DNA from 4 places in the Shimia sp. R11_0 genome. Region 1 is predicted to be linked to each of the others. Evidence: riboswitches for the same ligand, from Rfam matches in the RefSeq annotation. Region 1 holds a riboswitch; each other region holds the start of a gene.

Region 1 (3,919 bases):
TTTGAGCGTATTCCGGGATTTGTAGAACGTTCTGTTGATCGTGCCGTCCGCATTGTAGCGGCCAAGATAAAGATATTGCGCAACTGCAGGTATGTTGCCCGCTGCGATCAGGTCTGTCGCACCGTACCAGTAGGCGTGATCATAATCACCTTTAGAATCGCTGTAGCGTGCATTCGCATTCAGAGACCAAACCTCATTAAAGCGATGTTGGAAGTTGGCGGAGATGCTGCCAGATCTCGCATCATAACGATCAAACCCGGGCTCACCGACATATAGATCTGAGTCAAACTGGCGACCAGCGTGGGGGGAGGGGACAGCACCGAAACCCGGAATGACAAATTGGTCTGGTACCGGCTGCAAGGTGCCAATGTAGGATGCGAACTGAGACGCAGGAGTTGCGTTGTTTTTTTGATACTCAGCAAGGATAGTGACCTCGGTATCTGCGCCAAGCTTCCAGGTGAGCGAGGGCGCAATCGCGATGGCATCGTCTTGAGAGTAGGCTAGAACATCGTCTGAATCGCGGAGCAAGCCGACAAAGCGGTATTTGAGCGTTCCGTCTTCATTCCCTTCACCACTGAAGTCTACTGCAACCTGCTTGCGCTTATTGGTTCCAATCTGTGCTTGAACAATATTGGGTGCGTCTTGTGCGGAGGTTTTGGAGGTTGTGTTGATCACGCCACCCACGGAGCTATCGCCATAAAGGCCAGATGCCGGGCCGCGCAGTACTTCAACACTGTTCAGGAGGAAGGTTTCGGGACGTGGGCTGTTGTAGAAGCCATAGCGAGTTGGGAGACCATCCCGCAGGAAGCTTGGATTGAAGCCACGGACGTAGGACCAGTCTGCGCGGTTATCCATGCCAAAGGCACCGGCGCGTACGCCGGGCGTGTAGGCGAGCACTTCTTCGAGATCGCGTGCGCCGCGTTCTTGGATCTGATCTGCGGTGATAACGCTGACCGAGCGGGGTGTTTCCGCAATCGCATCGCCGGTTTTCGCGACTGTACCGGTCTGCAGAGAGATGGTTTCGCCAAAGAAGCCTTCGGTATTGGCTCCGCTTACATTGATATCTTCGAGATCGATGTCCTGTGCAAAGGCCGGGAGGGCCGCAACCAGCGCGCACAGGGACACAGTCGTACGCCGCAAGAGCATGACACGTTTCCCATTCCTGTTGGTGTGTGATGCCTGGCGATGCGCTGGGTTGTTAAGGCGCGATAGGAATATAGGGGGGGAACGTCAATTTGCTCACATGTGAACGAATGTGAAATGTTGCTTTGTAGGCACATCTTTGTGACGTGTCGTTGGGGCAGTTGGGGGCGGCGCGATATCTGCACAGGTTTCGTGTTCAGGGAGCGTGATGTCGCAATCGAGTATTGACCGTGTAATTCGACTTCTGGCATCTACCCCTCATGTCCGGTTCTGGGAGGAATCTCAGAAGCAATAGGGAATGCAGTGCGGTGTCTTGACGCCAATTCTGCAACTGCCCCCGCAACTGTAGGCGGCGAGCACGGCTGATACATGCCACTGGGAGTGCCCGGGAAGGCCAGCCTGAGTGTTTTGACCCGCAAGTCAGGAGACCTGCCAGACATGCGCCCTCGGAAGGGGCGTTCATCATTGGCGACGGGGTGCGCGCCAGATCCATGTCTGTCCTTGGGGCACATTGGGGCGCGCGTCTTGGCGGTATTTTAGGAATGCGCCGGGGAAGGCGCGACGTGATAAGGACCTGATTTATGAAAAAACTGCTTTTAGCGGCCACTGCTGCTTTGTCGATCCCGGCAATGGCGCAGGCGCATTTTCTGCTTGAGTACACAGAAAATACTATGATCGAGCGTCCGGGGGATGTTCCTGTGAAGCTGATCTTCTGGCATCCGCATGAAGCCGGTCACGTGATGACGCTTGAAAAGCCCGAAGAGTTTTTTGTCATCCACAATGGCGAAAAAACCGATCTGATGGACACGCTGGAAGAGACCACTTTTGATGGCCCAGACAACAGTGCCAAAGCCTTTCTCGGCTCCGTGCCTGTGAAACGCTCCGGTGACTATGTGGTCGTGACTGTGCCTGCGCCTTACTATGAAGAGTCTGAAGACATCTTCATTCAGCAGATCACCAAAACCTATCTGAACCGCAATGCGCTGCCGACCGACTGGGATCAGCCTCAGGGGCTGGCCACGGAAATCCTGCCGCTGAACAAGCCTTACAACATTGTGGCAGGCTCCACCTTCACCGGTCGTGTGCTGAGCGAAGGGAAGCCCGTTGCAGGCGCGGAAATCGAAATCGAGTATATGGCCGCAGAACCTGATCTGGCGGGCACCGGTGCCAAGGCGGCAACCGTTGGAGCGCTGCCGGGTGGGGCCATCGTGGCAATTTCCGATGACAACGGCTATTTCTCCTTTGGCGTGCCAAAAGCAGGCTACTGGGGCTTTGCGGCGCTGGGCTCTGGTCCTGCGACCGAGCACGAAGGCAAGGAACTCAGCCAGGATGCTGTGATCTGGATCCGCGCCTGGGATCTGGAGTAAGGCTAAAATGCACATTGTTGACGGAGCCTTGTCAAACCTTGTCGTGATTGGTGGCGCTGTCGCCGCGGTCGGGGGGATCGCTATGGGCCTGAGATCGCTGGATCTTGACCGCATTCCCACAGCGGGTGTGCTGTCTGCCAGTTTCTTTGTGGCCTCTTTGATCCATGTGCCAATTGGCCCGTCCTCTGTGCATTTGATACTCAACGGTCTGGCCGGGCTTTTGCTTGGCTGGGCCGCCTTTCCGGCCTTGTTTGTCGGTCTTCTGTTGCAGGCTGTGTTCTTTGGCTTTGGTGGCCTGACCGTGCTTGGGGTCAACACCGTGAATATTGCCTTGCCTGCTGTCTTGGCCTGGATGATTTTTGGGCGCCTGATTGGACGGGGTTCGCCGGTTCATGGTGCCATCTGGGGCGGGATTGGTGGCGCTTTTGCCATCGCCGCGACCACGGGATTTGTGGCGATTTCGCTCGCCTTGTCCGGTGATGAATTCCTGCCTGCTGCCAAACTTGTCTTTTTTGCCCATATCCCGGTGATGGCGATCGAAGCGGTGTTGACGGGATTTGCCGTTCTGCTCGCACGGAAGGTCAAGCCGGAGCTTTTTGTGAAAGGGCCTTCCGCATGAAGCCGTGGATCGTGATTGCCTGTCTCATCTGTGCACCTTTGCCAGCCTTGGCGCATAAAGTGATTGCCGGCGTGTTTCCCGCCGGCGATGCCATTGAGGGAGAGCTTGGGTTTTCTAATGGCGATATGGCTGTGGATCAGGAAGTGATTGTCTATGGTCCTGATGGGGCCGAGCTCGGCCGTACTGTGACGGATGCCGATGGTTTTTTCCTTTATGTCCCCACACAGCCTGTCGCGCATAGGTTCACGGCGGATCTGGGGGCAGGGCATGTGGCCAATGTCACCATGGCTGCGCAGGAGGTTGCCAAAATTATGGGCGTTGCAGCGGAGGTTGTCGCAACCTCCGAGGTTCAGGCCGCTGTAGCAGGACCTGAGGCGGTTATCGTCGCTGGGCTATCGGATGAAGAGCGCGCCGCAATTGCCAAGGCCGTGCGTGATGAGCTGCGCCCTTTGCGACGTGAGATTGCGGCCTACCGGGAACAGAATGATCTTCAGACCATCCTTGGGGGTATTGGGTATATCCTTGGTCTGTTTGGGATTGGATTTTACATCGCGGCCCGCAAGAAGTTGGCTGGCTGATGGCACATGTGCTGGAACCCCAAGCCAAGACGCTGGCTGAGGCAGAGCAAGATGCGCCTTATGGCCTGATTGCGGATATTGATCCGCGTATGCGTATTGTTATGGCCTGTGTGTTTGCTGTTGTGACGGTTGCGCTGGGCTCCGTGCCGGGCTTGCTCGCCGCGTTGAGCATCGCGATTGGGTTGCTTCTTCTGTCGCGTTTGCCGATCCGG
Region 2 (3,919 bases), on a different contig from region 1:
ATCAAAGCCGCGCGCGCGAAATTCTGCAAACATCGCCTCAATCGGGGCCGTATCGGCAGAGCTGACATAAGCGCGATAGAATGTAATGGCCACCAGAGGCTTGTTGGGATCCCGCGCTTGCAGCGGATCGGTCAGCCCTTGTTCTGGTGTCCAGCCGCCGTGGGGGGGCAGCGTCTTTGAGCCCATGACCGGCTTGGCATAGAGACCGGCCGCCAGCGCAAGCTGTGCCAGCGCTGCCTGCGCGGCAATTGCGCCGCCCGTGTCACAGAGATGTGTCAGCCGATGCAGGGTGGAGACGGGCAGTGTTGAGGTCTCGTCCAAACGTTCATCAGGGCGCCCATCAGCAGGCAAAACGGCCAGCGCAATGCCTTTTTCCTGTGCCAGCGCGCGCACCTGTTGAATGCCATATTGCCAATAAGAGATGCCGCCAATGAGGCGGATCAGAATGGCCTTGGCACCTGACAATGTCTGTTCCACGTAAGTGTCGACAGACAGAGGGTGTTTCAAAGCTGTCAGATTGGCCAGCCGCAGCGTGGGCAAATCCCCGTTGCTGCGGTGCCAGCCCGCCGCGAAAGCCCCCAGATCACTGTCTGAGAAAGACAGCACGACAAGATCGGCCGGGGTTTGACCCAGATCCATCGGGGTGTCGGCCTCATCAAGGCCATGGCTTTCGCGAAAGACTACATGCATGGCGGTTTAGTCTATCAGAGCTGCGCGGATCGCTTCGACATTTACGTCACCCTGTTCCGCAATCACGACCATGCGCCCCTGACGACCTTCCTCTGGTTTCCAAGGACGATCATACTGATGCCGTACACGTGCGCCAACCGCCTGTACCAGCAGGCGCATGGGTTTGCCGGCAACCGCCGCATAGCCTTTCACACGCAAGATATTCTGATCTTTGGCCATTTTTTCGATTTTGGCGGCAAATGTGGCCGGATCAGACTGCTCAGGTACATCCACGACAATGCTGTTGAACGCGTCATGATCGTGGTCGTGATCATGATGGTGATGCTCATCGTCGTGCTCATGGTCATGGTCGTGATGGTGATGATGGTCTTCGTGGTGTGACGGGCGCGCGTCGATGTCATCCTCCGCGGCTGCTTCCAATCCCAGAATCACGCGTGGATCCACCACGCCTTCTGCCACTTCCACCACAGGCAGGGTGCGCGGCGCGGCTTTCAAAACGATGTCTTTCGCCTTGGCCGTGCCTTCCGGGCCAGCAAGATCCGGTTTGGTCAAAAGCACGATGTCAGCGCAGTTGATCTGATCCTGAAACACTTCAGACAGGGGCGTTTCGTGGTCCAGACCTTCATCTGCCTCACGCTGAGCATCCACCGCGGCGACATTGCTTGCAAACCGACCATCTGCAACCGCTTCAGCATCGGCCAGCGCAATCACACCGTCCACGGTGATTTTGGAGCGGATATCGGGCCAGTCAAAAGCTTTGAGCAGGGGTTTGGGCAGCGCCAGACCAGAGGTCTCGATCAGAATATGCTCTGGGCGCGGCTCCAGTGCCATCAGGGCTTCGATGGTCGGAATGAAATCATCCGCCACGGTGCAGCAGATGCACCCATTGGCCAGTTCCAGAATGTTTTCAGCAGGGCAATCCGGGATGGCGCAGGATTTCAGGATCTCTCCGTCGACACCAACATCGCCAAATTCATTGACGATGACGGCAAGGCGCTTGCCCTGCGGGTTTTGCATCAACTCCCGCACAAGCGTGGTTTTACCAGACCCAAGAAAGCCGGTGATGACGGTGACGGGAAGTTTCTCAAGCGAGCTCATTTAGGTGGTCTCCAGTGGGGGAATGCGTGCAATGCAGTTTTTGCGGAAGTGTGTGGAGCGTTCGCGCCAAGGTACGAGACCGTCAGCGGTGGCTGCGTATTTCGTCACGCCTTCTGCGACAAGCGCCACATCCTCTGCGCCGGTAAAGTTGCCGTAGATATAGGTCCAGCGATCCGCGCCACCGCGCAGAGTGATGGAGCAGCCTTGATTGCAGTTGGAAAAACATTCAACGCCGCGCAATGTCACATTGTCCGGCAGCTCACTTGTTCCCAAAGCCTCAAACAGTTGTGTGCCGGGGCGCGGCCCTTCCACATCTGTCGGCTGTCCCGCACGGCAGGTGGTGCAGACAAGCAGTTCGACTGGAGCGGTTGCATCAGCCATGGTCATCAGTCCCTTTTCAGGAACGGGGGCACACGGGACACCTTTCTTCAGAGCCCGACACCGAAACACCCCGTCCGGTTCATGTCATTTCCGCTGGCAGGTCTCCCGGCTTGCGGATTTCAGGGACATGCCCTGACGGGCCGCCGGCCTTCCCGGAGTGCTCCAGTGGCTGTGGCGGACCTTTCCGGTCACGGTCGCGGGGGCGGCTGCGCTTTGGGCCTTGACGTCAGGCCCGTTTCACATTCCCTTTTCACCTGCTCAAAACGAGCAGAAACCAGCGACATTCCGAATGGGCAATGATCGCGGCTGTGTCAAGCGCGAACGGAGAGGCAGCATGTCTGAAAACACGGATCAGAACGAGCGTCACAAGGCCAAGATGGCAAAAATCAAAGCGGCACGAGACCGTATGATGGCCACCAAGACCGAAGAAAAAGGCTTGATCATCGTGCACACGGGACCCGGAAAAGGCAAAAGCTCTTCGGGATTTGGCATGATCATGCGCTGTATCGCCCATGACATGCCTGTGGCCGTGGTGCAGTTCATCAAAGGCGCGATGGCTACTGGCGAACGGGCCTTTCTGGAAGAGCATTTCCCTGAAGAAGTCAAATTTCATGTGTCAGGGGAAGGTTTTACCTGGGAGACGCAAGATCGCGAGCGTGATATTGCCAAAGCAGAGGCCGGCTGGGAGCTGGCCAAAGAGCTGATCCGAGATCCCAAGAACCGCTTCGTGATGCTGGATGAAATCAACATCGCGCTGCGCAATGATTATCTGAACATCGATGATGTTGTGGATTTTCTACTGAGTGAAAAGCCTGCGATGACTCACGTTCTTTTGACCGGGCGCAACGCCAAGCCGGAGCTGATTGAGGCCGCTGATCTGGTCACCGAGATGACTTTGCTGAAACACCCCTTCCGCGATGGCATCAAAGCGCAGGCGGGGGTGGAGTTCTAGCAGTGCTGATCGCGCATCTCCCCGCAGGATATCTTGCGGCCAAGGGAGCGCAGGGTGCTGGCGCGTCAAAAGCGGTTTTCTGGGGCATTTTGCTGGGCAGTATCGCGCCGGATTTTGACATGCTCTGGTTCTTTTTTGTGGATAGCCAAAGCACACATCATCACGACTACCTGACCCACAGGCCGATACTTTGGGCGGGTTTGCTCTTGTTTGGGCTTCTACTCCGGCGCCCGTTTCTGATCGCGGTGGGGTGTGGCGCACTGTTCCATCTGATGCTTGATAGTATTGCTGGTAAGGTAAGCTGGGGCTGGCCGTTTTTTGAGGGAGCGACGACGCTTGTGACGGTGCAGGCGACGCAGGGTCATTGGATAAAATCCTTCATGGCTCATTGGACGTTTAAGGTGGAATGTCTGATCGTGCTTGTTGCTGTGGCAGTGTATTTACGGTCAACTTTTAAAGGAAAATCAGAATGATAAAACGCCTTCTGACCGAATTTGGCATGGGGACTTCGCTGCGCCGTCAGGATTATACCGAGGCGGCAAGTCGCGCGGTGAAAGATGCGTTGTGGCACAATTCGATCAACCTCGCAGAGCTGTTTGGCAAAGACAAATCGGAGATGATCATCACTGTTGAGGTCGCGGTGCAGCAGCCGGAACAGCTCGACACAGAGGTGATCGCGGCGATCTTTCCTTATGGCCAAGTCACTGTAAAGGCGGTGAAAGGTGGGCTGGATGTGCCGCGCACGGATGGCGGCAATCCGACCGTGATGGCCAATGTCGCCATTTCCGTGGCGCTTGA
Region 3 (3,919 bases), on a different contig from region 1:
CTTCCTTAGAGCCCGAGAGCGGGGGGCTCAGACCTCTACTGCCACTTTCCCAATCGGGTTGGAGCAGCAGGCGAGGATGTAACCGGCTTCGATATCGTCGTCCGAAATGCCGCCGTTGTGGACCATATGCACCTCGCCTTCGGTCTTTTTGACCTTGCAGGTGCCGCAGACGCCGAAGGTACAGCCTGAGGGGATGTTGAGCCCGACCGAGCGCGCGGCGGCGAGCACGGTTTCAGTTTCGGCCACTTTTGCGGTGACATCGGAGGTGGCGAAATGGATTTCCGCCTTGCTGTCCTCATCAGGCACCACATCATCCAGCGCGGGCTGTTCGGCTTCGGTTTCCACTGGCGCGCCAAAGCTTTCCTGATGGTAGTTGTCCATGTCAAAGCCCAGACCAGCCAGCGCTTCGCGCACCGCGGTCATGAAGGGCTCCGGCCCACAGCAATAGACCTCCCGCTCCAGATAATCCGGCGCCATCAGGCCCAGCATCAGCTGGTTGAACTGGCCCTGATAGCCGGTCCACGGGGTATAGGGGTCCGGCTCTTCGACCACAAATTTCAGATCCAGACCGGGGGTGCGGCTGGCCATCTGTTCCAGCCGCTGGCGAAAGATGATTTCCGAGGGGCGTTTGGCGCAGTTGATGAACACCGCGTCAAGCTCTTGCCCTTCATCCCACATACAGGTGGTCATGGACATCATCGGGGTGATGCCTGAGCCAGCAGAGATAAACAGATATTTGCGCGCGCGGCTCTTGGCATTGGTGAACAGCCCCGCCGGACCAATCGCTTTCAGCCGGGTGCCGGGGCGCAGATTGTCCAGCATCCAGCGGGTGCCGATGCTGTCTGGCTGTGCCTTGGCCGTGATGGTGATCGAGCGTGGGCGTGAAGGTGAGGAGGAGATCGTATAGGTGCGGTGCACCACGCCGCCGGGCTCACCGGGGGCGGGGATCTCCAGGGTCAGGAACTGGCCCGCATCATAGGCAAACAGCGCGCCCGATGGGGCCCGGAAGGTGAAGCTGGCGGTGTTGGGCATCTCCGGCACAATCGACACACATTCCAGCATTTCGCTGTCACGCCAGATCGCGGGGGCGGTGGTGAGGTCTTTCATCGGGGTCACTCCGCTGCCATGCTGCCGGGGGCCAGATGGGTGGCCAATGTTGCGCAATACCATTCCACAAACTGCAGCACGCCGGATTCCTGTGTCGGGGAATAGGGGCCGGGCACATAGGCCGGGCTGTTGATGCCCTGCTGGTTGTCCTCGACCACGCGGCGATCCTCATCATTGGTGGCCATCCAGACTTCGGTCAGCCGCTTGAGATCATAATCCCGGCCTTCCACCGCGTTTTTGTGCACCAGCCATTTGGTGGTCACTTCGGTCTCTGTGGGGCTGATCGGGGTGACCCGGAACAGGATGGAGTGATCCGCAAGGAAATGGTTCCATGTGGTCGGGTAGTGGAACTGCAACAGCGCGCCCGCATCGGAAAACGGCACACGCCCCAGCCATGGGCGCACGGCAGTTTTACCATCCATCGTGTAGCTTTCCGCGCCTTCTTTCAAAGGCATACGCGCCACGCGGTATTGCCCGTCTGCGCTGAGGTGGAAATTGGCGGGCAGGCCTGCGGCCTCGCAGCGATCAAAATGTGCCTGCAGGTGATCCGGTGTTTCACCGCCTTCGCCAATACCGGTCACGCTGGGATCATCGGGGTAGGTGCGGCACAGTGCCGGGTGGTTGCCGCCACAGTGATAGCATTCACGGTTATTTTCCCACACCAGCTTCCAGTTGCCGTTTTCGACAATGGAGCTCTCATAGGCCACTTTGGCATTCCCCAGATCATGGGCCTCCAGATAGGGGCGCACGGTCTCGGCAAAGGCGGCGAAATCCGGAGCGTCTTCGGCCAGACAGATATAGACCAGCCCCGCCAGTTCGCGGCAATGCACGGTTTTCAGCCCGTGTTTGGTGGGGTCAAACTCCGGCCCCATGTCACGCGCCCAGAGGAGTGAGCCGTCAAGCTCATAGGTCCACTGGTGATACGGGCAGACCAGCTTGGGCGCATGGCCCTTGGCGGCCTTGCAGATCACCGAGCCGCGATGGCGGCAGGTGTTGTGGAAGGCGCGGATCTCATTGTCGGCCCCGCGCACGATCACCACACGGTAAGCGCCCACATTATAGGTGACATAGCTGCCCGGTTTTTCCAGCTCACAGGCCGCGGTGGCAAACAGCCAGGTGCGGTAGTGAATGGCCTCCAGATCGGTCTGAAACACCTCGGGATCGGTGTAAAAAGCCTGCTCCAGCGCATGACCTGGGTTTCGACGCGCCAGCAGGGTGTGAATATGACTCATTTTGGCTCTCCTGCCGCGCCCCGCGGCCTTGCTTGAGCAAGTGACAAAGGAGACACAGGCGGCACCGAAGAGGAACGAAGCCGAGCCAAGTGCCCCCACCGCCACCCGCGGTTTGACATATCTGCAAGGCTGGTTTCCGGACTTCAGAGCGGCTTTCGCCCGGTTGCGGCACCTTCCCGGGATCCTCTTCCCAGTGGTCGTTTGCCGAACCTCGTCTCTGTTACCGTTGCGGGGGCAGTGCCGGAGTTTCACCGGCTTCCCAATTCTCCACCCCATCAAACTGACGAGGCGGCACCTTACAGGGCAACCCTAGGCCACGGGTCTGGGTTTTGTTGAATGTTAACGACATTCTAAGACGCAAAAACGCTGCGACTGTTTGTGCATGGCAAAATACCGTTTTACGTGTGTCTCTTTTACGAAACGTCACGACAGACGTAGCTGTCGTTACACCCCTATTTGCCCAAGGCGTCTCGCAGAGAGGTCGGGGCAGGATCGTATTCGCGCAGGTCCAGCTGGGTGAACAAATCCAGCAGATGCCCTTTCATCAGCTCTTCTGCCCCATCCCCATCGCCCGCGCCCAAGGCAGTGATCAGCGCATGATGCGCGTGACTTTCACACAGCGCATTGCGCCGCCGCCAGTAAAGCGCAATCACCAGCGAGGAGCGCGATATCAACTGGCGCAGGAAGTCCTCAATGATCTTCTGATCCGCAATGCGGGCAATCGACAGATGAAAGTCGCCGGACAGCTTCAGCGCCACCCCGGCTTCGCCTCGCTTAAGCGCATCATGTTCGGCTGTGATGTGCCGCTCCAACTGCGCGATGTCCTCAGGCGTGGCGCGCTCTGCGGCGGCGCGAGCGGTCTGGGGCTCCAGCAAGGCCCGAGCTTCAAAGACTTCCCGCGCCTGCTTGATAGAGGGGCGCGCAACAAAGGCACCACGATTGCGCTCAATCGTGACAAGCCCCTCATGCGCCATGGCACGCAGGGCTTGGCGCACAATGGTGCGACTGACCCCAAAAATCTCTCCGACCTCATCCTCGCGCAATTTGGCACCAGGCAGGATGCGGTGTTCATGCACAGCTTCGGTCAGCTGTCCAACAATTTGGTCTAGGTTTGAAGTCTGCAGGGTCATACCGGGGTTCATATCAGTCACGCCCCTCACCGGTGCAAATTTTTTTGCCAACCTCAAGACTGTGTGCAACCAAAAATCAGATTGTATACAATTTTAGCCTCAAAAATACACAACCGCAGGAATGCGTGCACAAAATCCAAGACTCTCTGAGGAGCGCATCGGCGCATTTCACGAATAATCTTGGTTTTGAGAAGTGTTGCCACTCAAGGTTTTCCTAACCTTGGGGGTGTCGCATGACCTTGAAACCTGATCTTGAATTGGTGAGCCTTGTGAAGCGTTACGGCGAGACCGTGGCTGTGGAGGGGATTTCCTATCACTTTGACGCGGGCACCTATGCCTGTCTGCTGGGGCCGTCAGGCTGCGGCAAATCCTCTACCCTGCGCATGATCGCCGGGCATGAATCCGTCTCTGATGGCGCCGTTCTGCTGGGCGGACGAGATGTCTCACATC
Region 4 (3,919 bases), on a different contig from region 1:
TGCGCAAATTCGCGCTTGAGGGCGTATCCCTCTATGGCTCGGTCAGCGGGATGACCGACAAAACCATTCAGTTTCTGCCAGACCTGGAAGCCAATCTGGATGACGCCGACGACAGCTATATGGGCATTCGCGCCGCCATTGATGCGTATATCGCCAAACACAATATTGAGGCGCCTGAAGAACCTGCCTTTACCAAATTCTGGCGCCCTGAACGCGAGATCACCGAGATTGACTGTGAGAAAGAGGGCATCACCTCCATTCTCTGGGCCATCGGCTTTCGCCCGGATTACAGCTGGATTGATGTCGATGTTTTTGATGCGCAGGGGCGCCCGGTCTATCAGCGTGGCGTCTGTGAGGAGACCGGATTTTACTTCATTGGTTTGGGCTGGCTGAACACTTGGGGATCTGGACGCTTTCTGGGAATCGACGAAGACGCGCGCCATTTGGCGACGCATATCGCGGCGACGGCCAAATCCTCTCTTCAGGCCGCCTCGTGATGCCAGCCGCACTTGCGCAGACGAGCGCCCCCTCGCGTCATCACACGCTCACATTAGGCATGGCGCAGCTCGCAATGCGCGGCCTCGCGGAGGACTGGTGGCTCAAATATCTGGGCGATGTACACTGGCAGCTGATCGCAGAGGCGGTTGGCCAACAAACAACCGTGTTCCGCGATGCCAAAGGCCGACAGCTCTACGCGGCCTTCTGCGCTTCCGAATTCTCCCAGATCCAGCCTGATCTGATCGGGCTGGGACACTCACTTGAGATCATCTCCACTCTCTGGGCCGCCGGTCGCAGCCGGATACAGTCTGATCATTGCATTCTGGCACGAGGTCAGGAGATCGCGCGGATCCGACTCGTATCCACGTTTGTGGCGCATATGGAAGCCGGGGTGAATGCAAGCGTCAGCCGCGCAACGCCATTCTTGGTCCCTGTACTGGATCAGGCGCCTGACAGCTTCGCGCACGACACCTCCCAACTGGCCAAGGCACATCGCAATAGCGCCCTGAGCGAGACGCGCGGACTTGACCTACCGACACATGTGGGAATGGACTACAACACAGTCGGCCTCCTTTACTTCCCAAGTTTCTCACGCCTGTTTGAGCAGGCAGAGGCCGCGCTGCACAAACCCGCACCATGGGCACCAATCGCACGGCGTCTGGTGCTCTACTTTGGCAATGTGGAGCCGGGAGAATCTGTCACCGCTGATGCGCTGCCGGTCAGGCCCGGATGTCTGGGCCTGTGGAAACAGGCAACCGCCTCACAGAGGGCGACCAAACTGGCACAATGCTGGGTGAGTCGGCATTGCCCCCCTGATTGATCCCATCGCTTTGCGCGCATGTTACACCCCAAGACGCGCCATGTCTGGCGCCTCGTGACCTGCTGCGACGCAGACCCAAGTGTAATTTCCGTGCCAAAACAATGGAGAAGCTTGCACCCAAATCAAGCTCGGATACGACAGTCAAAACTTCGCACGCAGGCGGAGAGGATCAGATCCTGTTTCAGGACATGAAATCGGAAAACTTATCTTCGCTTCCGCAAGGCTCGGCGTTGCCGGTTGCAAGCGAAAGCGTTAAGATGAGGTACGAAGTCTGACGCCGTGGCATGACCACAACAGTTGCGCCGCCCCCGAGCCATCAGAATTCTTGAATTGCGCCTCATTGCATGAGTTTGACCTGTGATTGCTCAATGTTTGAGCAAAAGAAATTCCATATGGGCTCACCCTATATGTTGACAGCAAATCACATTTCCCCCCAATATCGTGATGCTTCGGTTCCTTCGATTCAGGTCGGAGGCTAAGAGGGAAGCCGGTGAAAATCTGGCACTGCCCCCGCAACTGTGAGCGGTGAGCAAGGTTGAAGTCGCCACTGAAAGTGTGCTTTTGGGAAGGCCAGCCAAGCAGAGAACCGCGAGTCAGGAGACCTGCCGCAGGCGTAAAAAATTAACCACGAACGGAGGGGTCGGGGACGTAAAAAAACGGGACTCGCCCGGCACTGCGTCCTCGGCTTTGTCTAAACTAAAGAGGACAGTATGAGCATCATCGTCTACTCCAAACCCGCCTGTGTGCAATGCACCGCCACCACACGCGCGCTGGATGCCAAGGGCATCTCTTATGATGTTGTCGATCTGACCGAAGACAACTCTGCTCTCGATCACGTGACCGAACTTGGTTACCGTCAGGCCCCTGTTGTTGTGGCTGGTGGCGACCATTGGTCCGGCTTCCGCCCTGACATGATTGCGCGTCTGGGCTGAGGCTGTGGCGGGCCGCCCTCCGGCACTGGTTTACTACTCTTCAGCTTCAGGCAACACGCGCCGGTTTGTGGACCGGCTGGGATATGAGGCAGCGCGCATACCGATTGAGCCAGATGCGCCGCTGCCCGATCTGCGTGATCCCTTTGTCCTGATATGTCCGACCTATGCCGATGGAGAAGGACGCGGAGCAGTGCCAAAGCAGGTGATCCGCTTTCTGAATAACCCGGAAAACCGAAATCAGCTTTGCGGCGTAATCGGATCCGGAAATAGAAACTTTGGTGCGACCTATGCTTTGGCGGGTCGCATCATTTCTGAAAAATGCAACGTGCCGCTGCTCTATACGTTTGAGCTGGCTGGCACCCAAACTGACATTGACCGCCTGCGCGCCGGGCTAGACAAATTGGGAGATAGCCTATGCTCGACAACGAGCTGAGCACGATGGATTACCACGCGTTGAACGCAATGCTGAATCTCTATGATGGAGAGGGCAATATTCGCTTTGATGCGGACCGTATGGCCGCAAAGCAGTATTTCCTTCAGCATGTGAACCAGAACACCGTGTTCTTTCACTCGCTGGACGAAAAACTCGGCTATCTGGTCGAAGAAGGCTATTACGAAGAAGCGGTTCTGGATCAGTATTCCAAGAACTTCATGCGCAAAATCTGGGACGCGGCCTATGCGCGCAAATTCCGTTTCCCGACCTTCCTTGGCGCGTTCAAATATTACACCTCCTACACGCTGAAGACCCGCGACGGGCAACGCTATCTGGAACGCTACGAAGACCGGGTGGTGATGACCGCACTGTGTCTGGCGCGGGGCGACGAAGAGCTGGCGCTGAACTTCATGGAAGAGATGCTGTCTGGCCGCTTCCAGCCGGCCACGCCCACTTTCCTGAACGCGGGCAAAGCCTCCCGCGGGGAGCTGATCTCCTGCTTCCTGCTGCGTCTGGAAGACAATATGGAAAGCATTGGCCGCGGTATCAACTCGGCGCTGCAGCTCTCCAAGCGGGGCGGCGGTGTGGCGCTTCTGCTGACCAACATTCGTGAGCATGGTGCGCCGATCAAAGGCATTGAGAACCAATCTTCCGGGGTGATCCCTGTGATGAAGCTGCTCGAAGACAGCTTCTCTTATGCCAACCAGCTGGGCGCACGTCAGGGCGCAGGCGCAGTCTATCTGAATGCGCACCACCCCGACATCATGCGCTTTCTGGACACCAAGCGTGAAAATGCAGATGAGAAAATCCGCATCAAGACGCTGTCGCTTGGCGTGGTGATCCCCGACATCACCTTTGAGCTCGCCAAGAAAAACGCCGATATGTATCTGTTCTCTCCGCATGATGTGGAGAAGGTCTATGGCGTGCCATTCTCTGAAATCTCGGTGACCGAGAAATACAATGAGATGGTCGAGGACAAACGCATTCGCAAATCCAAAGTGAACGCGCGCGAGTTCTTCCAGACCATTGCCGAAATCCAGTTTGAGAGCGGCTATCCCTATGTGATGTTTGAGGACACGGTGAACCGGATGAACCCGATTGAGGGCCGGATCAACATGTCCAACCTGTGTTCGGAAATCCTGCAGGTCAATGAGGCGTCTGAGTTCAACGAAGACCTCGGCTACGCCAAGATGGGCAGCGATATCTCCTGTAACCTCGGCTCCCTCAACATCGCCA

What was found. Region 1 has a riboswitch for cobalamin ahead of J7382_RS04075 (DUF4198 domain-containing protein). Riboswitches for the same ligand answer to the same signal wherever they lie in the genome.
Region 2: linked by a shared signal. The riboswitch ahead of J7382_RS15855 (DUF1636 domain-containing protein) and the one ahead of J7382_RS04075 (DUF4198 domain-containing protein) in region 1 are both predicted to bind cobalamin.
Region 3: linked by a shared signal. The riboswitch ahead of J7382_RS10305 (aromatic ring-hydroxylating dioxygenase subunit alpha) and the one ahead of J7382_RS04075 (DUF4198 domain-containing protein) in region 1 are both predicted to bind cobalamin.
Region 4: linked by a shared signal. The riboswitch ahead of nrdH (glutaredoxin-like protein NrdH) and the one ahead of J7382_RS04075 (DUF4198 domain-containing protein) in region 1 are both predicted to bind cobalamin.

Annotation. Positions count from the first base shown of each region.
Region 1 is NZ_JAGHQY010000001.1:879,385-883,303, forward strand. Features, by position in the region: gene J7382_RS04070 (TonB-dependent siderophore receptor) at 1-1,146, opposite strand, end outside; cobalamin riboswitch at 1,392-1,595, shown strand; gene J7382_RS04075 (DUF4198 domain-containing protein) at 1,725-2,510, shown strand; gene cbiM (cobalt transporter CbiM) at 2,518-3,129, shown strand; gene J7382_RS04085 (cobalt ABC transporter permease) at 3,126-3,707, shown strand; gene cbiQ (cobalt ECF transporter T component CbiQ) at 3,707-3,919, shown strand, end outside.
Region 2 is NZ_JAGHQY010000008.1:62,468-66,386, forward strand. Features, by position in the region: gene cobN (cobaltochelatase subunit CobN) at 1-690, opposite strand, end outside; gene cobW (cobalamin biosynthesis protein CobW) at 697-1,788, opposite strand; gene J7382_RS15855 (DUF1636 domain-containing protein) at 1,789-2,169, opposite strand; cobalamin riboswitch at 2,247-2,463, opposite strand; gene cobO (cob(I)yrinic acid a,c-diamide adenosyltransferase) at 2,504-3,121, shown strand; gene J7382_RS15865 (metal-dependent hydrolase) at 3,124-3,594, shown strand; gene J7382_RS15870 (Lin0512 family protein) at 3,591-3,919, shown strand, end outside.
Region 3 is NZ_JAGHQY010000004.1:202,913-206,831, forward strand. Features, by position in the region: gene J7382_RS10300 (hybrid-cluster NAD(P)-dependent oxidoreductase) at 28-1,107, opposite strand; gene J7382_RS10305 (aromatic ring-hydroxylating dioxygenase subunit alpha) at 1,113-2,339, opposite strand; cobalamin riboswitch at 2,449-2,653, opposite strand; gene J7382_RS10310 (GntR family transcriptional regulator) at 2,792-3,469, opposite strand; gene J7382_RS10315 (ABC transporter ATP-binding protein) at 3,703-3,919, shown strand, end outside.
Region 4 is NZ_JAGHQY010000004.1:196,711-200,629, forward strand. Features, by position in the region: gene J7382_RS10265 (MSMEG_0569 family flavin-dependent oxidoreductase) at 1-497, shown strand, start outside; gene J7382_RS10270 (Pnap_2097 family protein) at 497-1,318, shown strand; cobalamin riboswitch at 1,752-1,943, shown strand; gene nrdH (glutaredoxin-like protein NrdH) at 2,029-2,250, shown strand; gene nrdI (class Ib ribonucleoside-diphosphate reductase assembly flavoprotein NrdI) at 2,276-2,683, shown strand; gene nrdE (class 1b ribonucleoside-diphosphate reductase subunit alpha) at 2,665-3,919, shown strand, end outside.